DNA from 3 places in the Anaerostipes sp. Marseille-Q3525 genome. Region 1 is predicted to be linked to each of the others. Evidence: predicted binding sites of a transcription regulator. Region 1 holds the regulator's gene; each other region holds the start of a gene.
The links. Region 1 encodes NrdR, which represses ribonucleotide reductase genes. Its sites were predicted from a motif close to CACAANATNTTGTG; they were not measured.
Positions count from the first base shown of each region.

Region 2: nrdD (anaerobic ribonucleoside-triphosphate reductase) is a predicted target of NrdR. The motif match lies at 1,558-1,571, and genes of this name have one in related genera.
Region 3: nrdD (anaerobic ribonucleoside-triphosphate reductase) is a predicted target of NrdR. The motif match lies at 1,927-1,940, and genes of this name have one in related genera.

Region 1 covers NZ_JAGTTT010000012.1:54,421-59,950, forward strand. The annotation lists gene KE503_RS07430 (RnfABCDGE type electron transport complex subunit D) at 1-437, shown strand, start outside; gene KE503_RS07435 (RnfABCDGE type electron transport complex subunit G) at 430-1,041, shown strand; gene rsxE (electron transport complex subunit RsxE) at 1,044-1,748, shown strand; gene rsxA (electron transport complex subunit RsxA) at 1,760-2,335, shown strand; gene KE503_RS07450 (RnfABCDGE type electron transport complex subunit B) at 2,348-3,199, shown strand; gene KE503_RS07455 (PRC-barrel domain-containing protein) at 3,325-3,576, shown strand; gene nrdR (transcriptional regulator NrdR) at 3,647-4,096, shown strand; gene KE503_RS07465 (YifB family Mg chelatase-like AAA ATPase) at 4,197-5,530, shown strand, end outside.
Region 2 covers NZ_JAGTTT010000020.1:14,939-20,468, reverse strand. The annotation lists gene nrdD (anaerobic ribonucleoside-triphosphate reductase) at 1-1,470, opposite strand, end outside; gene KE503_RS09910 (manganese efflux pump MntP) at 1,631-2,191, opposite strand; gene KE503_RS09905 (methylated-DNA--[protein]-cysteine S-methyltransferase) at 2,425-2,904, opposite strand; gene KE503_RS09900 (HlyC/CorC family transporter) at 3,052-4,335, shown strand; gene KE503_RS09895 (phosphoribosylformylglycinamidine synthase) at 4,458-5,530, opposite strand, start outside.
Region 3 covers NZ_JAGTTT010000029.1:18,031-23,560, reverse strand. The annotation lists gene nrdD (anaerobic ribonucleoside-triphosphate reductase) at 1-1,876, opposite strand, end outside; gene KE503_RS12025 (Ger(x)C family spore germination protein) at 2,034-2,549, opposite strand; gene KE503_RS12020 (GerAB/ArcD/ProY family transporter) at 2,536-3,591, opposite strand; gene KE503_RS12015 (spore germination protein) at 3,581-5,092, opposite strand; gene KE503_RS12010 (Tex family protein) at 5,315-5,530, opposite strand, start outside.

The sequences.
Region 1 (5,530 bases):
GATTTATCCCAGGAACGATCGGTGAAACATCCGCATTATTACTGATCATCGGTGGAGTATATTTAGTATTTAAGAAAGTTATCTCCCCAATCATCCCATGTGTTTATGTTGCAGTTGTAGCAATCTTCGTACTGATCTTCGGTGGTCATGGATTTGATCTATCTTACATGGCAGCACAGATCTTCAGTGGAGGATTAATGTTAGGTGCGATCTTCATGGCAACAGACTATGTAACATCTCCAATTACAAAGAACGGAAAGATCATCTATGCAATCGTTCTTGGTATTTTAACTGGATTATTCCGTCTGTTCGGACCAATGGCTGAAGGTGTATCTTACTCTATCATCATTGCCAACTTATTAGTTCCACTGATCGAGAGAGTGACAGTACCAACTCCATTTGGAATCGAAAAAAAAGGAGGTAAGAGCAATGAATAAGAATCTCGTAATGGATTGTATTAAATTATGTGTGATCACATTAATTGCAGGACTCCTTTTAGGTATCGTATATAACGTAACAAAAGCACCGATCGCCGCACAGGAAGAGAAGACAAAACAGGAAGCTTACAAAGCCGTATTCGAAGATGCAGCGAAATTTGATACAGTAAAATTAGATCAGAAAGACGTAGCAGCTGTCTTAAAGAAAAATGATCTTGGACAGAACACAATTTCTGAAGTCGTAAAAGCAGTTGACAAAAACGGAAAAGAACTTGGATATGTATTCTCTGTAACAAACCCAGAAGGATACGGTGGAGATGTAACTTTATCCGTAGGTGTCAGAGATGATGGAACAGTCAATGGTTATGAAACATTATCCATCAGCGAAACAGCTGGTTTAGGTATGAAAGCCAAAGAACCAGAATTTAAGAGTAACTTTAAAAACAAAAAAGCAGACAGATTTGAAGTTGTAAAAGATGGATCTGGTAAGAACGATGATTCTAAAGTAGATGCCATCAGTGGTGCAACGATCACTAGCCGTGCTGTCACAAGTGCAGTTAACAGCTGTGTTGCATATTCAAAGAGCCTGAAGGGAGGTAATTAAACATGAAACCAAATCCAATGGAACGATTGATTAATGGTATCGTAAAAGAAAACCCTACCTTCGTATTAATGTTAGGTATGTGTCCTACATTAGCAGTAACAACATCTGCGATCAACGGTGCAGGAATGGGGCTTTCAACAACAGCCGTATTAATGTTTTCTAACATGATCATTTCCGCATTAAGAAATGTCATCCCTGATCGTGTACGTATCCCAGGATACATCGTAGTTATCGCATCTCTGGTAACGATCGTACAGTTCTTATTACAGGGATATGTTCCAGCAGTTAACGATGCATTAGGATTATATATCCCACTGATCGTAGTAAACTGTATCATCCTTGGACGTGCAGAATCCTTTGCAGCAAAGAATGGACCAATCAACTCCTTCTTTGACGGACTTGGAATGGGACTTGGATTTACAATTGCCCTGACAATTTTAGGAGCATTCCGTGAATTATTAGGAGCAGGACAGATCTTTGGAATGCAGGTAATGCCATCTGCATATGAACCAATCACAATCTTTATTCTGGCACCTGGAGCATTCTTTGTACTTGCATGCTTAGTAGCAATCCAGAATAAAGTTAAGAGCAAAAAACCTCAGAAACCAGGACAGCCACAGACAAGTGGATGTGGAGACTGTGCTCACTGTGGAAACAGTGCTTGTGGTTCCAGAAGCTTTTTTGACACAACTGTAGATGACAAATAAGGAGGATCAGAATGAAAAGTTTATTGTTAATTGCCATCGGCTCAGCCCTGGTAAATAACGTTGTATTAAGCCAGTTCCTTGGTTTATGTCCTTTCCTTGGAGTTTCTAAGAAAGTTGAGACAGCAGCCGGAATGGGTGCAGCCGTTCTCTTCGTTATTACCATCGCATCAGCAGTTACAAATTTAATTTATACATTTTTATTAGTACCAACAGATTTAACATACTTAAATACGATCGTATTTATCCTGGTAATCGCAGCATTAGTACAGTTCGTAGAAATGGTATTAAAGAAATCTATGCCAGCATTATATGAATCTCTGGGAGTATTCCTTCCACTGATCACAACAAACTGTGCAGTTCTTGGTACAGCATTAACAAACGTACAGAACGACTATAGTTTCATCGCCAGCATAGTCAATGGTATTGGTATCTCTGTAGGATTCTTAATTGCCATCGTGATCCTTGCTGGTATCCGTGAAAAGATGGAATACAACAACATCCCAGAATCTTTCAAAGGAATGCCTATCACACTGTTAACAGCAGGATTAATGGCGATCGCATTCTTCGGATTCTCAGGACTTATTTAGGAGGTAAAGAAGATGAATATATCAGCAATTTTACTTGCCATGGTTGTTGTCGGAGGAACCGGTCTGCTTATCGCAATCTTACTGGGAATTGCCTCAGAGAAATTTAAAGTTCCTGTAGACGAGAAGGAAGTGGCTATCCGTGCAGAACTTCCAGGAAATAACTGTGGTGGTTGTGGATACGCAGGTTGTGATGGACTTGCAAAAGCAATCGCAAATGGAGAAGCACCAGTCAATGGCTGTCCAGTTGGTGGAGCAGCAGCCGCTGAAAAGATCAGTGCGATCATGGGTGTTGAAGCCGGAGAATTCGTAAAGAAAGTCGCATTCGTTAAATGTGCCGGAACTTGCGAAAAAGCATCTGACAAATACCAGTATTCTGGAGTTCAGAGCTGTATCGAAGCTATGAACGTACCAGGTGCAGGACCAAAAGGATGCGAATTTGGATGTATGGGATTTGGAAGCTGTGCAGCAGTATGTCCAGAAAATGCGATCTCTATCGTGAACGGAATCGCTCACATCGATGAAGAAGCATGTGTAGGATGTGGAAAATGTGCAGAAACATGTCCAAAATCCTTAATCGACCTTGTACCAGAAAATAAGAAAACAAGAGTACAGTGCAGCTCTAAAGAATTCGGTAAACAGGTAATGTCTGTATGTAAAGCAGGATGTATCGGATGTAAAGCATGTGAAAAAGTATGTAAACTTGGAGCAATTAAGGTTGAAAACAACATTGCACAGATCGATTATGAAAAATGTGTAGGTTGTGGATTATGTGCAGGTAAATGTCCAAAAGGAATCATTACAGGAAAGAAATTAGTTCCTAAGAAACCAGCACCTAAAAAACCGGTAGAAAAGAAAGAAGCTTAATCTTTCTTCATAATGATAATAATAAAGAAGCAGAAGATTCTAGAGATTGGATCTTCTGCTTTTTTCTGCGTCTATTTATCGAAAAAAAGAATACTATTATAATAGGAAGAAAAAGGATTTCCGACATGAAATTTCTCGAACTTCGGCAAAAAGATGTGATCAATTGTAACACCGGTGAATGCTTAGGATTTGTCTTAGACCTCGAATTTGAAATACATACTGGACAGATCTGCTATCTGATCGTGCCCAAAACAACAAAGATGATCCTGTGCCTTGGGAAAAAGAATAAAATCTATAAAATTCCATACAAATGTGTCGTGAGGATCGGAAGAGACACCATTTTAGTCGATATCAACGAAAAAGAATGCCTGAAATAAAAGAAAAGCTTTTATTTTATGGCAAAAAATGATATACTTCAAGCAGAAAAAAACACGGAGGTACAAGAAGATGAGATGCCCATATTGTGGAAGCGAGAATTCCAGAGTCGTAGATTCCAGACCGGCAGAAGACAACAATGCGATCCGTAGAAGAAGACAATGCGATGAATGCGGAAAGCGTTTTACAACTTATGAGAAGATAGAGACAGAACCATTAAGCGTTATCAAGAAAGATAAGACAAGACAGCTTTATGACCGAAGCAAAATAAGAAATGGAATCGTACAATCCTGTCACAAACTTCCAGTCTCCATGGGACAGATCGAAGCAGCGATTGATGAGATCGAGACAAAGATCTACAACATGGGAACAAGAGAAGTAGAGTCATCCGTGATCGGAGAGATGGTCATGGACAAATTAAAAGACTTAAATGAAGTTGCATATGTAAGATTCGCAGCCATCTATCGCGAATTTAAAGATGTGAACACCTTTATGAGTGAATTAAAGAAATTATTGAAATAAGTACGATTGTTTTGAATATACAGTATTGTAAAAATATTACTTTTGTGATAGACTAACCATATCATTTTGAAACCAGCTTCTTTTTTGAGAAGAGAAGGAGTTGAGTACTATTTATCAGGAAGTAATCACAGGAATCGTCAGTGGAGTGAGCGGAAGACTCATCCACGTCGAAGTAGAGATCAGAAACGGCCTGCCATATTTCACCATGGTAGGCTATCTTTCTAAAGAATCCATGGAAGCAAAAGAGCGCGTTGCATCAGCACTACGCTCCATCGGCCATCCCCTGCCATCCATGAAGATCACAGTCAACTTATCCCCAGCCAATATAAGAAAGAATGGAACTGCGTTCGATTTCCCAATCGCCGTGGCTTTTTTAGGGTGTCTGAATTTAATCGATGCAAGCAAATTAGAGGATATCTGCATTATGGGAGAATTAGGGTTAAATGGCAAGATCAGAGGGGTTGGAAACTGTCTTCCAATTGTTTTAGAAGCAAGAAAAAAAGGAATCCATAAGTTTTTTGCGGCAAGGGAAGATGCCAATTCCCTAAGAGGAATGGAAGATATCGAAGTCATATTTATGGATAGCTTACAAGATGTTTTGGACTATTTTCATGGAACGTATCAACAAAGATGCTGCATAGATACAACACAATATCAGAAAGAAGAAACAGAAGAAGATTTTAGCGATATCATAGGTCAGAAACATTTAAAAAGAGCGATAGAAATTGCTGTCACTGGAAGACATCATTTACTGATCATTGGATCTCCGGGATCAGGAAAAACAATGGCAGCCAGAAGAATTCCGACAATCCTTCCACCATTATCAAAAGAAGAGAAAATGGAAGTTCAGGCGATCTATGATGCGACAGGAATCCAAAGATATTTAGAAGACAACACTCGTCCATTTCGCCAGCCACATCCAATGATCCCCAAGGCAGCGTTTCTTGGAGGAGGCAAGACACCGACCGCAGGAGAGATCACATTAGCGCATCATGGGATCTTATTTCTGGATGAATTTATGGAATTTAAAACCGAATGTATCGAAGCACTCAGACAGCCACTGGAAGATGGAACGATCGATATCACCAGAAATGGGATCTATCATCAGTTTCCAGCCGATTTTCAACTGATCGCAACGATGAATCCATGTCCTTGCGGTTATGGACTGGAAGACGGGATCTGTCGATGTACCTATCATGAAAAGAAACGTTATCTAAAGAAATTATCAGGGCCAATCCTAGACCGATTTGACATGGTTTTATGTATTAGTAAAAAAGATCACAACTTACAAAAAGCGAAACAAAAAGAAATGGTAGAAACGTCCAGTCAGATCAAAAAACGGATCAAAACAACCATCCAAAGAGAAAAAAATTTACTAAAAAATGATTCCTGCAATGCTATCGGTCAATTAAGCCACATACAGTTAAACAAGAT
Region 2 (5,530 bases), on a different contig from region 1:
CAGTGCCCCATGCTGCCAAAGGATCGGTGCAACATCAGATACTGCTCCCTTTAATCTCTCGTGACGGCATCTTAAGGCTTTATGACAAAGTTCAAGTCTTTCTTCTAAGATCTCCCAGAATTTGTCCATGTCTCCGTCAGAACTACATGCCACATCAACTAAGTTGATCGTTACAACCCCCTGATTAAATCTTCCGTAAAACTTATGACTTCCATCTGCATTTCTCTGAGAATCCTCAACTGTTAAGAAAGATCTGCATCCCATACAAGGATATACATCTCCGTTCTTAAGTTCTCTCATCACTTTCGCAGATATATAATCTGGAACCATACGTTTCGCTGTACATTGTGCAGCTAATTTCGTCAGATACCAGTACTTGGAATCTTCCGTGATATTATCATCATCAAGTACATAAATAAGTTTTGGAAATGCTGGTGTGATCCAAACTCCTTTCTCGTTTTTAACACCTTGAATTCTCTGTTTTAAAACTTCTTCGATCACGAGTGCTAAATCATCTCTTGTCTGTCCTTCCGGCACTTCATCAAGATACATAAAGACTGTGACAAATGGTGCCTGACCATTACATGTCATCAATGTTACTAACTGATACTGGATCGTCTGAATTCCCTGTTTGATTTCATCATAAAGACGCATCTCCGTAATCTTATCGATGATCTCATCATCCATAGATTCTCCAATTGCTTTACGTTCTTTGACAACATTATTACGAAGTTTCTTTCTGCTGATATCTACAAATGGTGCTAAATGTGCCAGTGTAAATGACTGTCCCCCATATTGGTTACTTGCTACCTGTGCCACGATCTGTGTTGTTACATTACATGCTGTAAAAAATGAATGCGGTTTCTCAATCAGCGTCTCGCTGATCACAGTTCCATTCTGAAGCATATCTTCTAAATTGATCAGATCACAATTATGTTCTCTCTGTGCAAAATAATCAGAATCATGAAAATGAATGATTCCTTCTTCATGAGCACGGATGATATCATTTGGTAAAAGGACTCTCTTACTTAAATCCTTGCTGACTTCTCCAGCCATGTAATCTCTCTGTGTGGAATTGATCACTGGATTCTTATTTGAATTTTCCTGATTCACTTCCTCATTAATATTATCAAGAAGAGCAAGAATTCCATCATCAGTTGTATTAGATTTTCTTCTTAATTCTCTCTTAAAACGATATCTTACATACTTCTGGGCAACTTCGTATCCTCTCATCTCCATGATTCCTGTCTCAACCATGTTCTGAATGTCTTCTACATTCACTGCATGTGAAGAACTTTTCACCTGATCCGCAACTTTTTCTGCAATTGCCATGATCTGATATTCGTTCATCTGATGAAGCTTTGATACTTCTTCATTCGCCTTTGTGATCGCATTGATGATCTTATCGATATCAAAGGTTACCTCTTCTCCATTCCGCTTGATAATCTTTGTTTTTACATCACCATTCATAGTTTCTCCCTCTTTTATATAAAATTACAAGATTTTGTGCGTTTCCATTTTCTGGGCACAAAATCTTGTTATATTCTTACCATCCGACACAATATGTTGTGCCACTGCCTATATTATATTACACTCTTTTCACAAAAAAAGAAAGGGGTATTTTTTTATTTTAGAGAATATGAAGGTGTTCAAGAAGAATCTTAAATCCCAAAAGTATCAGTATTATGCCACCTGCAAGCTCTGCCTTTGATTTATATTTTGTTCCAAAAATATTTCCAATCTTTACTCCTGCAAATGAAATCAAAAATGTACAGACTCCGATCATAGATGCTGCGGATACAATATGCACATTTAAAAACGCAAATGTAATTCCTACTGCAAGTGCATCTATACTTGTTGCCACTGCAAGCATAAACATTTCTTTTATTTCAATGGATGCATCTGCATTCTCTTCTTCATCTGACAATGATTCTTTCACCATATTAATTCCAATCAGTCCAAGAAGGATAAATGCAATCCAGTGATCAATTGATGTGATCTGATCTTTAAATTGTGTTCCAAGAAAAAATCCAATGATTGGCATCAATGCCTGAAAGCCTCCAAACCATAAGCCAATAATGACCCCTTTTCCCAAAACTTTTTCTCGCATTGCCAGGCCTTTGCAGATTGAAACAGCAAATGCATCCATCGACAATCCAACAGCCAGTGTTAATAGTGTAAGCAAATCCATAAAATTGTCCTCCATATCGAAAAAAAGACTCACAGACGAAAAACCTGCCATAAATTAAGGCTTATCGTCTATGAGTCTCGTTAATTAAGACAGCACCAGATGTTGTCCATCATTGTGTTGATACTGTCACAGATTCTCTGCTAACTACTCCCTCACGGAAATATATAAGATCAATACCGGATGTGCCTCCGGCAAAATATGCCTATGTATCATATCTCAATTGAGAATCTTTGTCAATATCTTTCCTTTACTTTTTGATTACGTTTCTCAAGTTCCAATAAATATTCTTTCACATCAAGTCCGCCTGCATATCCTGTCAGAGAACCATTCATTCCAATCACTCTGTGACATGGAACTACGATCACGATTGGATTTTTATTATTTGCCATACCTACAGCACGGCATCCTTTTGGAATTCCTACACGTTCTGCAATATCTTTGTATGTACAGGTTGTTCCATATGGAATCTCTTGCAATGCCTTCCATACCTTTATCTGAAATTCCGTTCCATAATAAGAAAGTTTCAGATCAAATTTCTTTCTGCGTCCATCAAAATATTGTGACAGCTGAAGGGCTGCTTCTCTGATCAACTCTGTATTCTTCTTCTCGCCTTCTAACTTCTTTATTCCAAAATAAATCCCACAAATTCCATGTCCGTCTTCCTCAATCGTCAGATTCCCGATTGGAAAACGATAATCATAGTAGTACTTCATACGACCATTCCTCCTAAAAATAGGTATACCATATTTTTCCATGGTTGGCAACCACTAACTTGACATGAAGCCATTTGTTGCGTACAATGAGAAGAACTGTATTAAAAAGCAGATGATTATTATATTAATTTTTAGGAGGAATAATAATTGGACCCCAGTACAATATTACAGATTGTCGAAATTATAGTTTTACTTTCGCTTTCCGCTTATTTTTCATCGGCGGAAACTGCATTAACAACGGTAAATCCCCACAGCATGCGTGCTATGGCAGAGGATGGAAATAAAAAAGCTGCATTAGTCTTAAAACTAATCGAGAATCCTAGTCAGATGCTTTCTAGTATTCTGGTTGGAAATAACTTAGTAAATATTTCCCTGACTTCCTTAACAACTACAATCGCAATTCGTATCTTTGGAAGTATGGGAGCCGGAATTGCAACAGCCGTGATCACGATTCTTGTTCTGATCTTTGGTGAAATTACTCCAAAGACTTATGCAACGATCAATAATACAAAAATTGCTTTAAGCTATGCATCCAGTATTTATCTTGTCACAAAGCTATTGACACCAATTGTTTATCTTATCAACAAGCTTTCCACAGGAATTCTTATGATCTTCCATATTGATTCCAAACAGTCCAAACGTATTATGACGGAACGCGAACTTCGTACGATCGTTGATGTCAGTCATGAAGATGGTGTTATTGAAGAAGCTGAAAAAGATATGTTAAATAATGTTTTTGATTTTAAGGAATCCCTTGCTAAGGATATTATGATCCCTCGTATTGATGTAACTTTTGTATCCGTCGATGCTTCTTATGAAGAAGTCCTTGAAATCTTCCGTGAAGCTGGTTACTCAAGACTTCCTGTTTATGAAGGAAGTAAAGATCATGTTGTTGGTATTGTTTATTTCAAAGATGTATACTTCTACCGTAGCCAGCACAGAGGCGAGATTTTCCATTTAAGGGATGTATTAAGAAAACCATTCTTTACTTATGAAACACAGAAAGTTTCAAGTCTGCTTGCACAGATGAGAGAGAAATCCGTAAGTTTCTCTATTGTTTTAGATGAATATGGCGTAACTGCCGGACTGATCACACTTGAAGATATTGTAGAAGAAATATTCGGAGAACTACGTGATGAATACGATGAATCTGAAGAAGATACATTTAAAGAATTACCCGATGGATCCTATATGGTATCTGCTTCATTGAAGCTTGATGATCTTGATGATCTGCTTCACGTAAACCTTGATTCTGAGGATTATGATTCACTCGGTGGATATATTATCGAATTACTTGATCATTTGCCTTCTGAGGGCGAAATTGCAGAAGATGAACACTTTACTTTCAAAGTTGTATCCGTTGATAAGAACCGTATGGAAACCATCCATATCATTCCAAAAGAAAATTCTAATCATATCTCACAAAACTAGATTTATAAACAGCCAGCAAATATATATTTGCTGGCTGTTTTTAGGGGATTTCATCGAAATTTCCTATGAAATAAGAAATCCTGCACTCCATTGGAATGCAGGATTTCTTCGTATCTTATATTCTATTTGAAATATTCTACTCCAGATTCGAAGATCTTTTGATCTTTCTGTCCATAGATATTGATTCCAACATAACTGTCACGACGTTCTGAATGTCCCATCTTACCAAGAACTCGTCCATCTGGACTTGTGATACCTTCAATCGCATGGTAAGAACCATTTGGATTAAATTCCTCGTTCATTGTAGGATCTCCATTTAAATCAACATACTGTGTTGCTACCTGTCCATTTTTAAACAGTTCCTGGATCACATCTTCGTCTGCTACGAAACGTCCTTCTCCATGGGATACCGGAATGCTAAAGACATCATCTACATTCACATTGTTAAACCATGGTGACAAATTAGATGCAATTCTTGTATAAGCAACTTTAGATACATGACGTCCGATACGGTTTGTAGTAAGAGTTGGAGATTTAGCATTCTGTTCTACGATCTTACCTTCTGGTACAAGACCTAATTTGATCAGAGCCTGGAATCCGTTACAAATACCAAGTACAAGTCCGTCACGATTATCTAATAAATCCATAACTGCTTCTTTTAATTTTTCATTTCTAAATGCTGTTGCAAAGAATTTTGCAGAACCATCTGGTTCATCACCAGCACTGAATCCACCTGGGAACATGATGATCTGTGATTCATTGATCGCTTTTTCAAACACTTCTACTGAATCACGGATTCCCTGTGCATCAAGGTTCTTAAATACTTTTGTAATAACATTTGCTCCAGCACGTTCAAATGCTTTGGCTGAATCATATTCACAGTTTGTTCCTGGGAATACTGGAATAAATACGTTTGGTTTTGCAACCTTGTTCTTACATACGTAAATATTTCCTTTTATGTAATGTCTTGTTGTATCAACGATATTCTGACTTCCTTCAGATTTTGTTGGAAATACTTTCTCTAATGGTTTCTGCCATGTATCAATTGCTTCTTCTAATGTAACCACTTCATCACCGAATACAAATTCATGTTTCTCTGTGATCTCACCGATCAGAAGACCAGGAATTCCTAGTTTATGAATGTCTCTTGTATTCATCTCAACAACAAATGATCCAAACTTAGGATCTGTTAAGT
Region 3 (5,530 bases), on a different contig from region 1:
CTTCTTTGTTATAATTGATCGGATATTTTACATACTGAATCTTTCCACCATTGCATAATTCCCAGAAACGTCCTTCAAGATCCTGCTTCTCGATTGGTGTGATGTCTTCTGTAACATGACAGTGGAACGAATTGCTCACATATTCTCTGTCAGATACATTTTCAATGACACCATATTTCTTGCGGAACTGTTTGACCTGTAAACCGCACAAGTTCTCGGCTGGTGTTCCGTAGATTGCATATAAATTTCCATCTTCTTCCTTAAATTCTTCTACTTTCTCATTAATATAACGCAAAGTTTCTAACGCAAACTCGCCATCTTCTGCTAAAGATTTATGATTGTATAGCTGCTGTAATTCATTTAATGCCGTGATCCCAAAGGAAGCTGTTGCACTCTTTAAGATCGGTTTGATCTTATCATGGATTCCCAAATGTCCACCTAAAAATCCCCCTTCACAGTATGCAAGTGGATTCGTTGATGCTTTCATTTCTCCTAAGTATTCGTATGTTCTGATATGTAATTCACGAATCAGATTTAAATAGTAATCTAATACTTCGTGAAAATCTTTTCCTTCCTGTTTTGCCTTCGCATAGATCATTGGTAAATGAAGACTGACAGCACCGATGTTAAATCTTCCGACAAAAATTGGTTCGTCATTTTCATCTGCTGGTTTCATTCCGCCTTCTTTGTACCATGGAGATAAGAATGCACGGCATCCCATTGGGCTGATGATCTTGCCATATTTCTTGTACATGCTTGCAATATAACCTTCTCCGGTCAGTGATAACCAGTCTGGGTACATTGTCTGTCTGGAGCAACGGATTCCTGCCTCAAATACATCTTCTAATTCGCATCCTGGTCCATGTAGATTCTTGTCATATAAGAATACGAGTTTTGGGAATAACACTGGTTTCTTATGTCCATCTTTTCCCTGACCTTTTCTTCTGACATCTAACATGGAGATCGTTGCCATCTTCGCAAATCTTCCTGTTCCAGTTCCTGCTGTCATTGTGATAAATGGGTAGTCTCCACGGCTTGATGATACACTATTAAATTTGTATTCTAACCCCTGGAATCCCTGTTCAAATTCACGTTTGACATCTTTCATTGCTTCTTCTTCGGCACGTTCTCTGGACAATCCAAGTTCTTCGTATCTCTCGATCCCTGCTGCGTAAGATTTCTCTGCATATGGTTCCAAAATCAGTTCGATATTTGGTACTGTAAATCCACCATACTGCTGACTGGCTGCACTTAATACAATATCTCCGATGACATCAAAAGCGACATCTAATGTCTTTGGCTCGTTGTACCAGAGATTTCCCATCTCAAAACCGCCTTTTAATACTTCCTGCACATTAAATAGACAGCAGTTCATTGTATCACGTCGTGCAGACATATCATGAATATAAATATATCCATCACGACATGCCTGAATTTCCTCAGTTGTCATGAAAAATTTCTGATAGAGTTCTTTATTAAGTTCATTAAAGATCAGGCTTCGTTTGGTAGAAACCAGTGCACTGTCTGTGTTGCTATTTTCTTTATCTCCAATATACATGATAGACTGGCTCTTCTTATATACTTCATCTAACATCTGTACAAAGTCCTGTTTGTAATTACGGTAATCTCTGTAGCTTTTCGCTACCAATGGATTTGTCTGTTCCAATGCACTTTCGACCACATTATGCATATCAGAAATCGTAACTTCTTTCTTGCGCATCTGTTCTACTTTTTCAGTCACAAATTTGCAGATAAAATCAATTTCTTCATCTGTAAATTTTACTAATGCACGATATGCAGATTTATTCACTGCTACAATAACTTTCTGTACATTGAATTCTTCTTTTGTTCCGTCTTTTTTAATTACCTTGATCATAATTCTCCCTTCCCTATCAGATTCTTTTATTCTTTACTCATTATATTGTATACTAGATGTAGTATTTTCTTTTTCTTTTACACACTAGATAGTGTAGCTTTTCAAGTTTAACACCCCTATATAGCAAAGTCAATGTTAACTTTTTATTACTTTCCCTTTATCTGTAAATCCTTCCAAGAGTAAGATTTTGACTGTCCTTTATTTCCAGTTTTTTTGACAGGTATTCTCCAAATGAGATTGACAATTTGTCTTCTTTTCCAAAAATATCTGACAGATTATGATCTGTTTTTAACACGTATACAGATTTTGCAATCTGCGGTTCTTCCACCAATTCTTTTATGATCTTTACATTCTTTTTTCCATTTCCAAAAATCACAACTTTTAGATGTCCAAAATTTAACTGCTGGCTTTTGTATTGTTTCCATTTTTTATTAGCATCTTTTAGAGACGTTGCTAAAACTGTCACCGATCTTGATGGTATTTTGGTCCCGGAATCGCTCTGTACTTTGTCGAAATCCGCATAAGAATAACGCACTAGCAATTTCTTTTCATTGATCCGTTCAAATCCCATTGCCAGTACAAAACTGTGATCTTCCACATCTTGTTGTTTGCTGCATCCTTGTATGCAAAATGCAATCAGTATTACCAGAAGACATAGCCTATATTTTCTCATCTTTCTTTTCCTTTCTCCACAGCATGAATAAAATAAGCGGAAAAACCAATCCAACAATTAAATTTCCGTAAATAAAAATAGAAAAATATCGCCTGATCCATGTTGCAAATATTGTCATGATCCATGGACTGATAGCATAAATTCCTCCATACGACAAGATCAATCCCGCAGTCCTTCCTTTTGAAAATGCATGTTTGATGCTTTCATTTCCATAAAATAAATAGCCGCTGAACACACAAAATACTCCTACGATCCAAAATGCGATCAAAAACAAATCCAGTCTTGCCATAATTCCTCCTGGCATTGCGACTCCCTGTGCCATAGACATCACAGGTTCTAGATCGATCATTGTAAGTTTCTTTCCAAGAGAACCTACAGTACTTACAAATACTCCAAGAAAAAGAAGCGTTAGCCCTGCAAATGATCTAAAATGGATTGCTCCATCTTTCATATCTCCACGATAAAACCAGACAAGTTCTATCGGATGCATCAGAGCAAACGTAAGGATACTTCCATTGAACATTTCCCTGCCTTTCCAGCCATTGACCATTAACTCATTCCATGATAGATTTGTCACACTTAGGATCAGAACAAAGATCATCGGTAGTAACACGAACCAGAAAATCCCTTCCATTACTCTGCCCCTTTTTGTTAATCCTCCTTGATTCATCAGATAAGCCAGTAAAATTAATGGAGCCCCAATAAGAAATGATGATTTGTCTGGAAGGAGATATTTTTTTGTAAGATATAAAATACACAAATAAAAAAAAGCTCCATTTAGTAAAAATCTTACATAATAAATGATGGCTGCGAGACGATATTTTTTTAATATATTTTCAATTGAATTTCCTTGTGCTACACAATCTGTGATACATAAATAAATTCCTGTCATCACACTTGCTATGATCACTACGATAATCCCTGAATGATATGACTTTTTCAACGCGATCTGCGGGAGAAACATCGCAGCCGCTGAAAATATTTCAAGAATCATAATTCGATTTCCCTGTCTTGCCGTGATCGTTTGTGCTTTATTTTTCATCCTGTTCCTCCTTTTGCCTTACCCTCGCCCCCTCTTTTGTAAATTCTGGGCGGTATTTCATCCGCTTTAATGGATAACGTACCATAAAATCCTGAAAAGATGCGGATAATTTTCCTTTTTCTTCGACCATCGGATGTGCATATGGCACTCCGTAATTTTCCAGATAAAATAAATGAATAAATATTGCCAGAAACCCTAAGAAAAAACCATATAATCCCCAAAAAGCACACATCATGATCAGGAAAAATTTCATCAACCGAAATGCACTTGTAAATAACTCATTCGGAATCGAAAATGTAGCGATCGCAGTCAACGCCACCACAATTACCACGATTGTGCTGACAAGATGTGCATCCACTGCCGCCTGTCCAACAATCAGGCCTCCAACAACTCCCATCGTCCCTCCAAGCTGCCCCGGAAGTCTGATTCCTGCTTCTCTTAATAATTCAAAAGACAATTCCATCAGCAAAACCTCTACGATCACTGGAAATGGGACCCCTTCCCTAGCTGATATCAATGCCAGCAAAAATGGTGTTGGCAGCACTTCCGGATGAAATCCCGCAATTGCTACATAAAATCCTGGCAACCCTATAGAAATAATTGCTGCCATATACCTTAAGATTCTTACGAATGTCGTAATTTCCCAACGATTATAGTAATCATCACTCGCCTGAAAAAATACATTTAACGTCACTGGAAGCAATAAAACCATTGGAGAATTATCCAATACAACCGCAATCCGCCCCTCCATAATACTGCTCGCTACCTTATCTGGCCGCTGTGTCAGTTGATAAAGCGGAAATGGAGTTCTACTATCTTTTTCAAGATATTGCTGCAACATTCCATTATCAAAAATTCCATCCACACAGATTTTATCCATTTGTTTTTTAATTTTATTTAAGATATCTATTTGAACCAGATCATCAATATACATCAATGCATAATCCGTTTTGCTTCTCGTTCCAATCTGCTTCTGAATCACTTTTAACCTTGTATCCCTGATTCTCCTGCGGATCAACGCTGTATTCGTTCTCAAACTCTCCGTAAAACTATCCTTGGGACCAACGATCGCCACTTCCTGATCCGCATTTTGCACACCTCTTGTTGGGAATGATTTACTGGAAAATAAGATTGCCCTTGCTTCTTTATCCAGAAATAAGACTGTATTGCCAGATAAGATTGCCGTCATGGCATCTTCCATTGTATTGATCCATTTCCAGTCTGCGGATTCAATTACATATTGATCAATTGCTGTTCTTTCTTGTGGAAAAGAGTCTTGAAGTAATGGCCTTATGACGGATTCTTGAAGCCTTTCTGTATCTACTAAGCCGTCCATGTACACAATATATAAGCTGATTTCATGGTTAATTCCGATTTTGAATTGTTTTTGTACTAAGTCATTGCAGTTTTGCATGACCTTTTTTGTATATTTTATGTTTTCTTGGATGTTTGGAGAGATACTGCCTTTCAGTTTGTGAGTTTTTGTGTGGAAATGGTCCATGGAGTTTTTACCCTCTTTTCTTTTTTGGAGATAGTATGTGGGATTTGAGTTGATTATATACTGAAATTTTAAGTTGTGGAGTTGGCCAACTGTAGATTTTGAGTATATGATAAAAAATAAATAAACAACCGATGGCAACGATTAGCAGATTTTAAGTGCGTGTTGCCACCGGTTTCTTATAAATATTTCTTGTTATCTTATTTCCTTCACATATACAAAAGACTATTGTCGTAAATCACAATTTTTCATGCTTAACTGTATTCTTTTTTTATCCATATCGACGCTAATTACTGTAACATCTACCACATCCCCAACACTTACAACTTCCAGAGGATGCTTGATAAACCGATCTGCCATCTGTGAAATATGTACTAATCCATCCTGATGTACTCCAATATCTACAAACGCTCCAAAATCTATAACATTTCTTACTGTTCC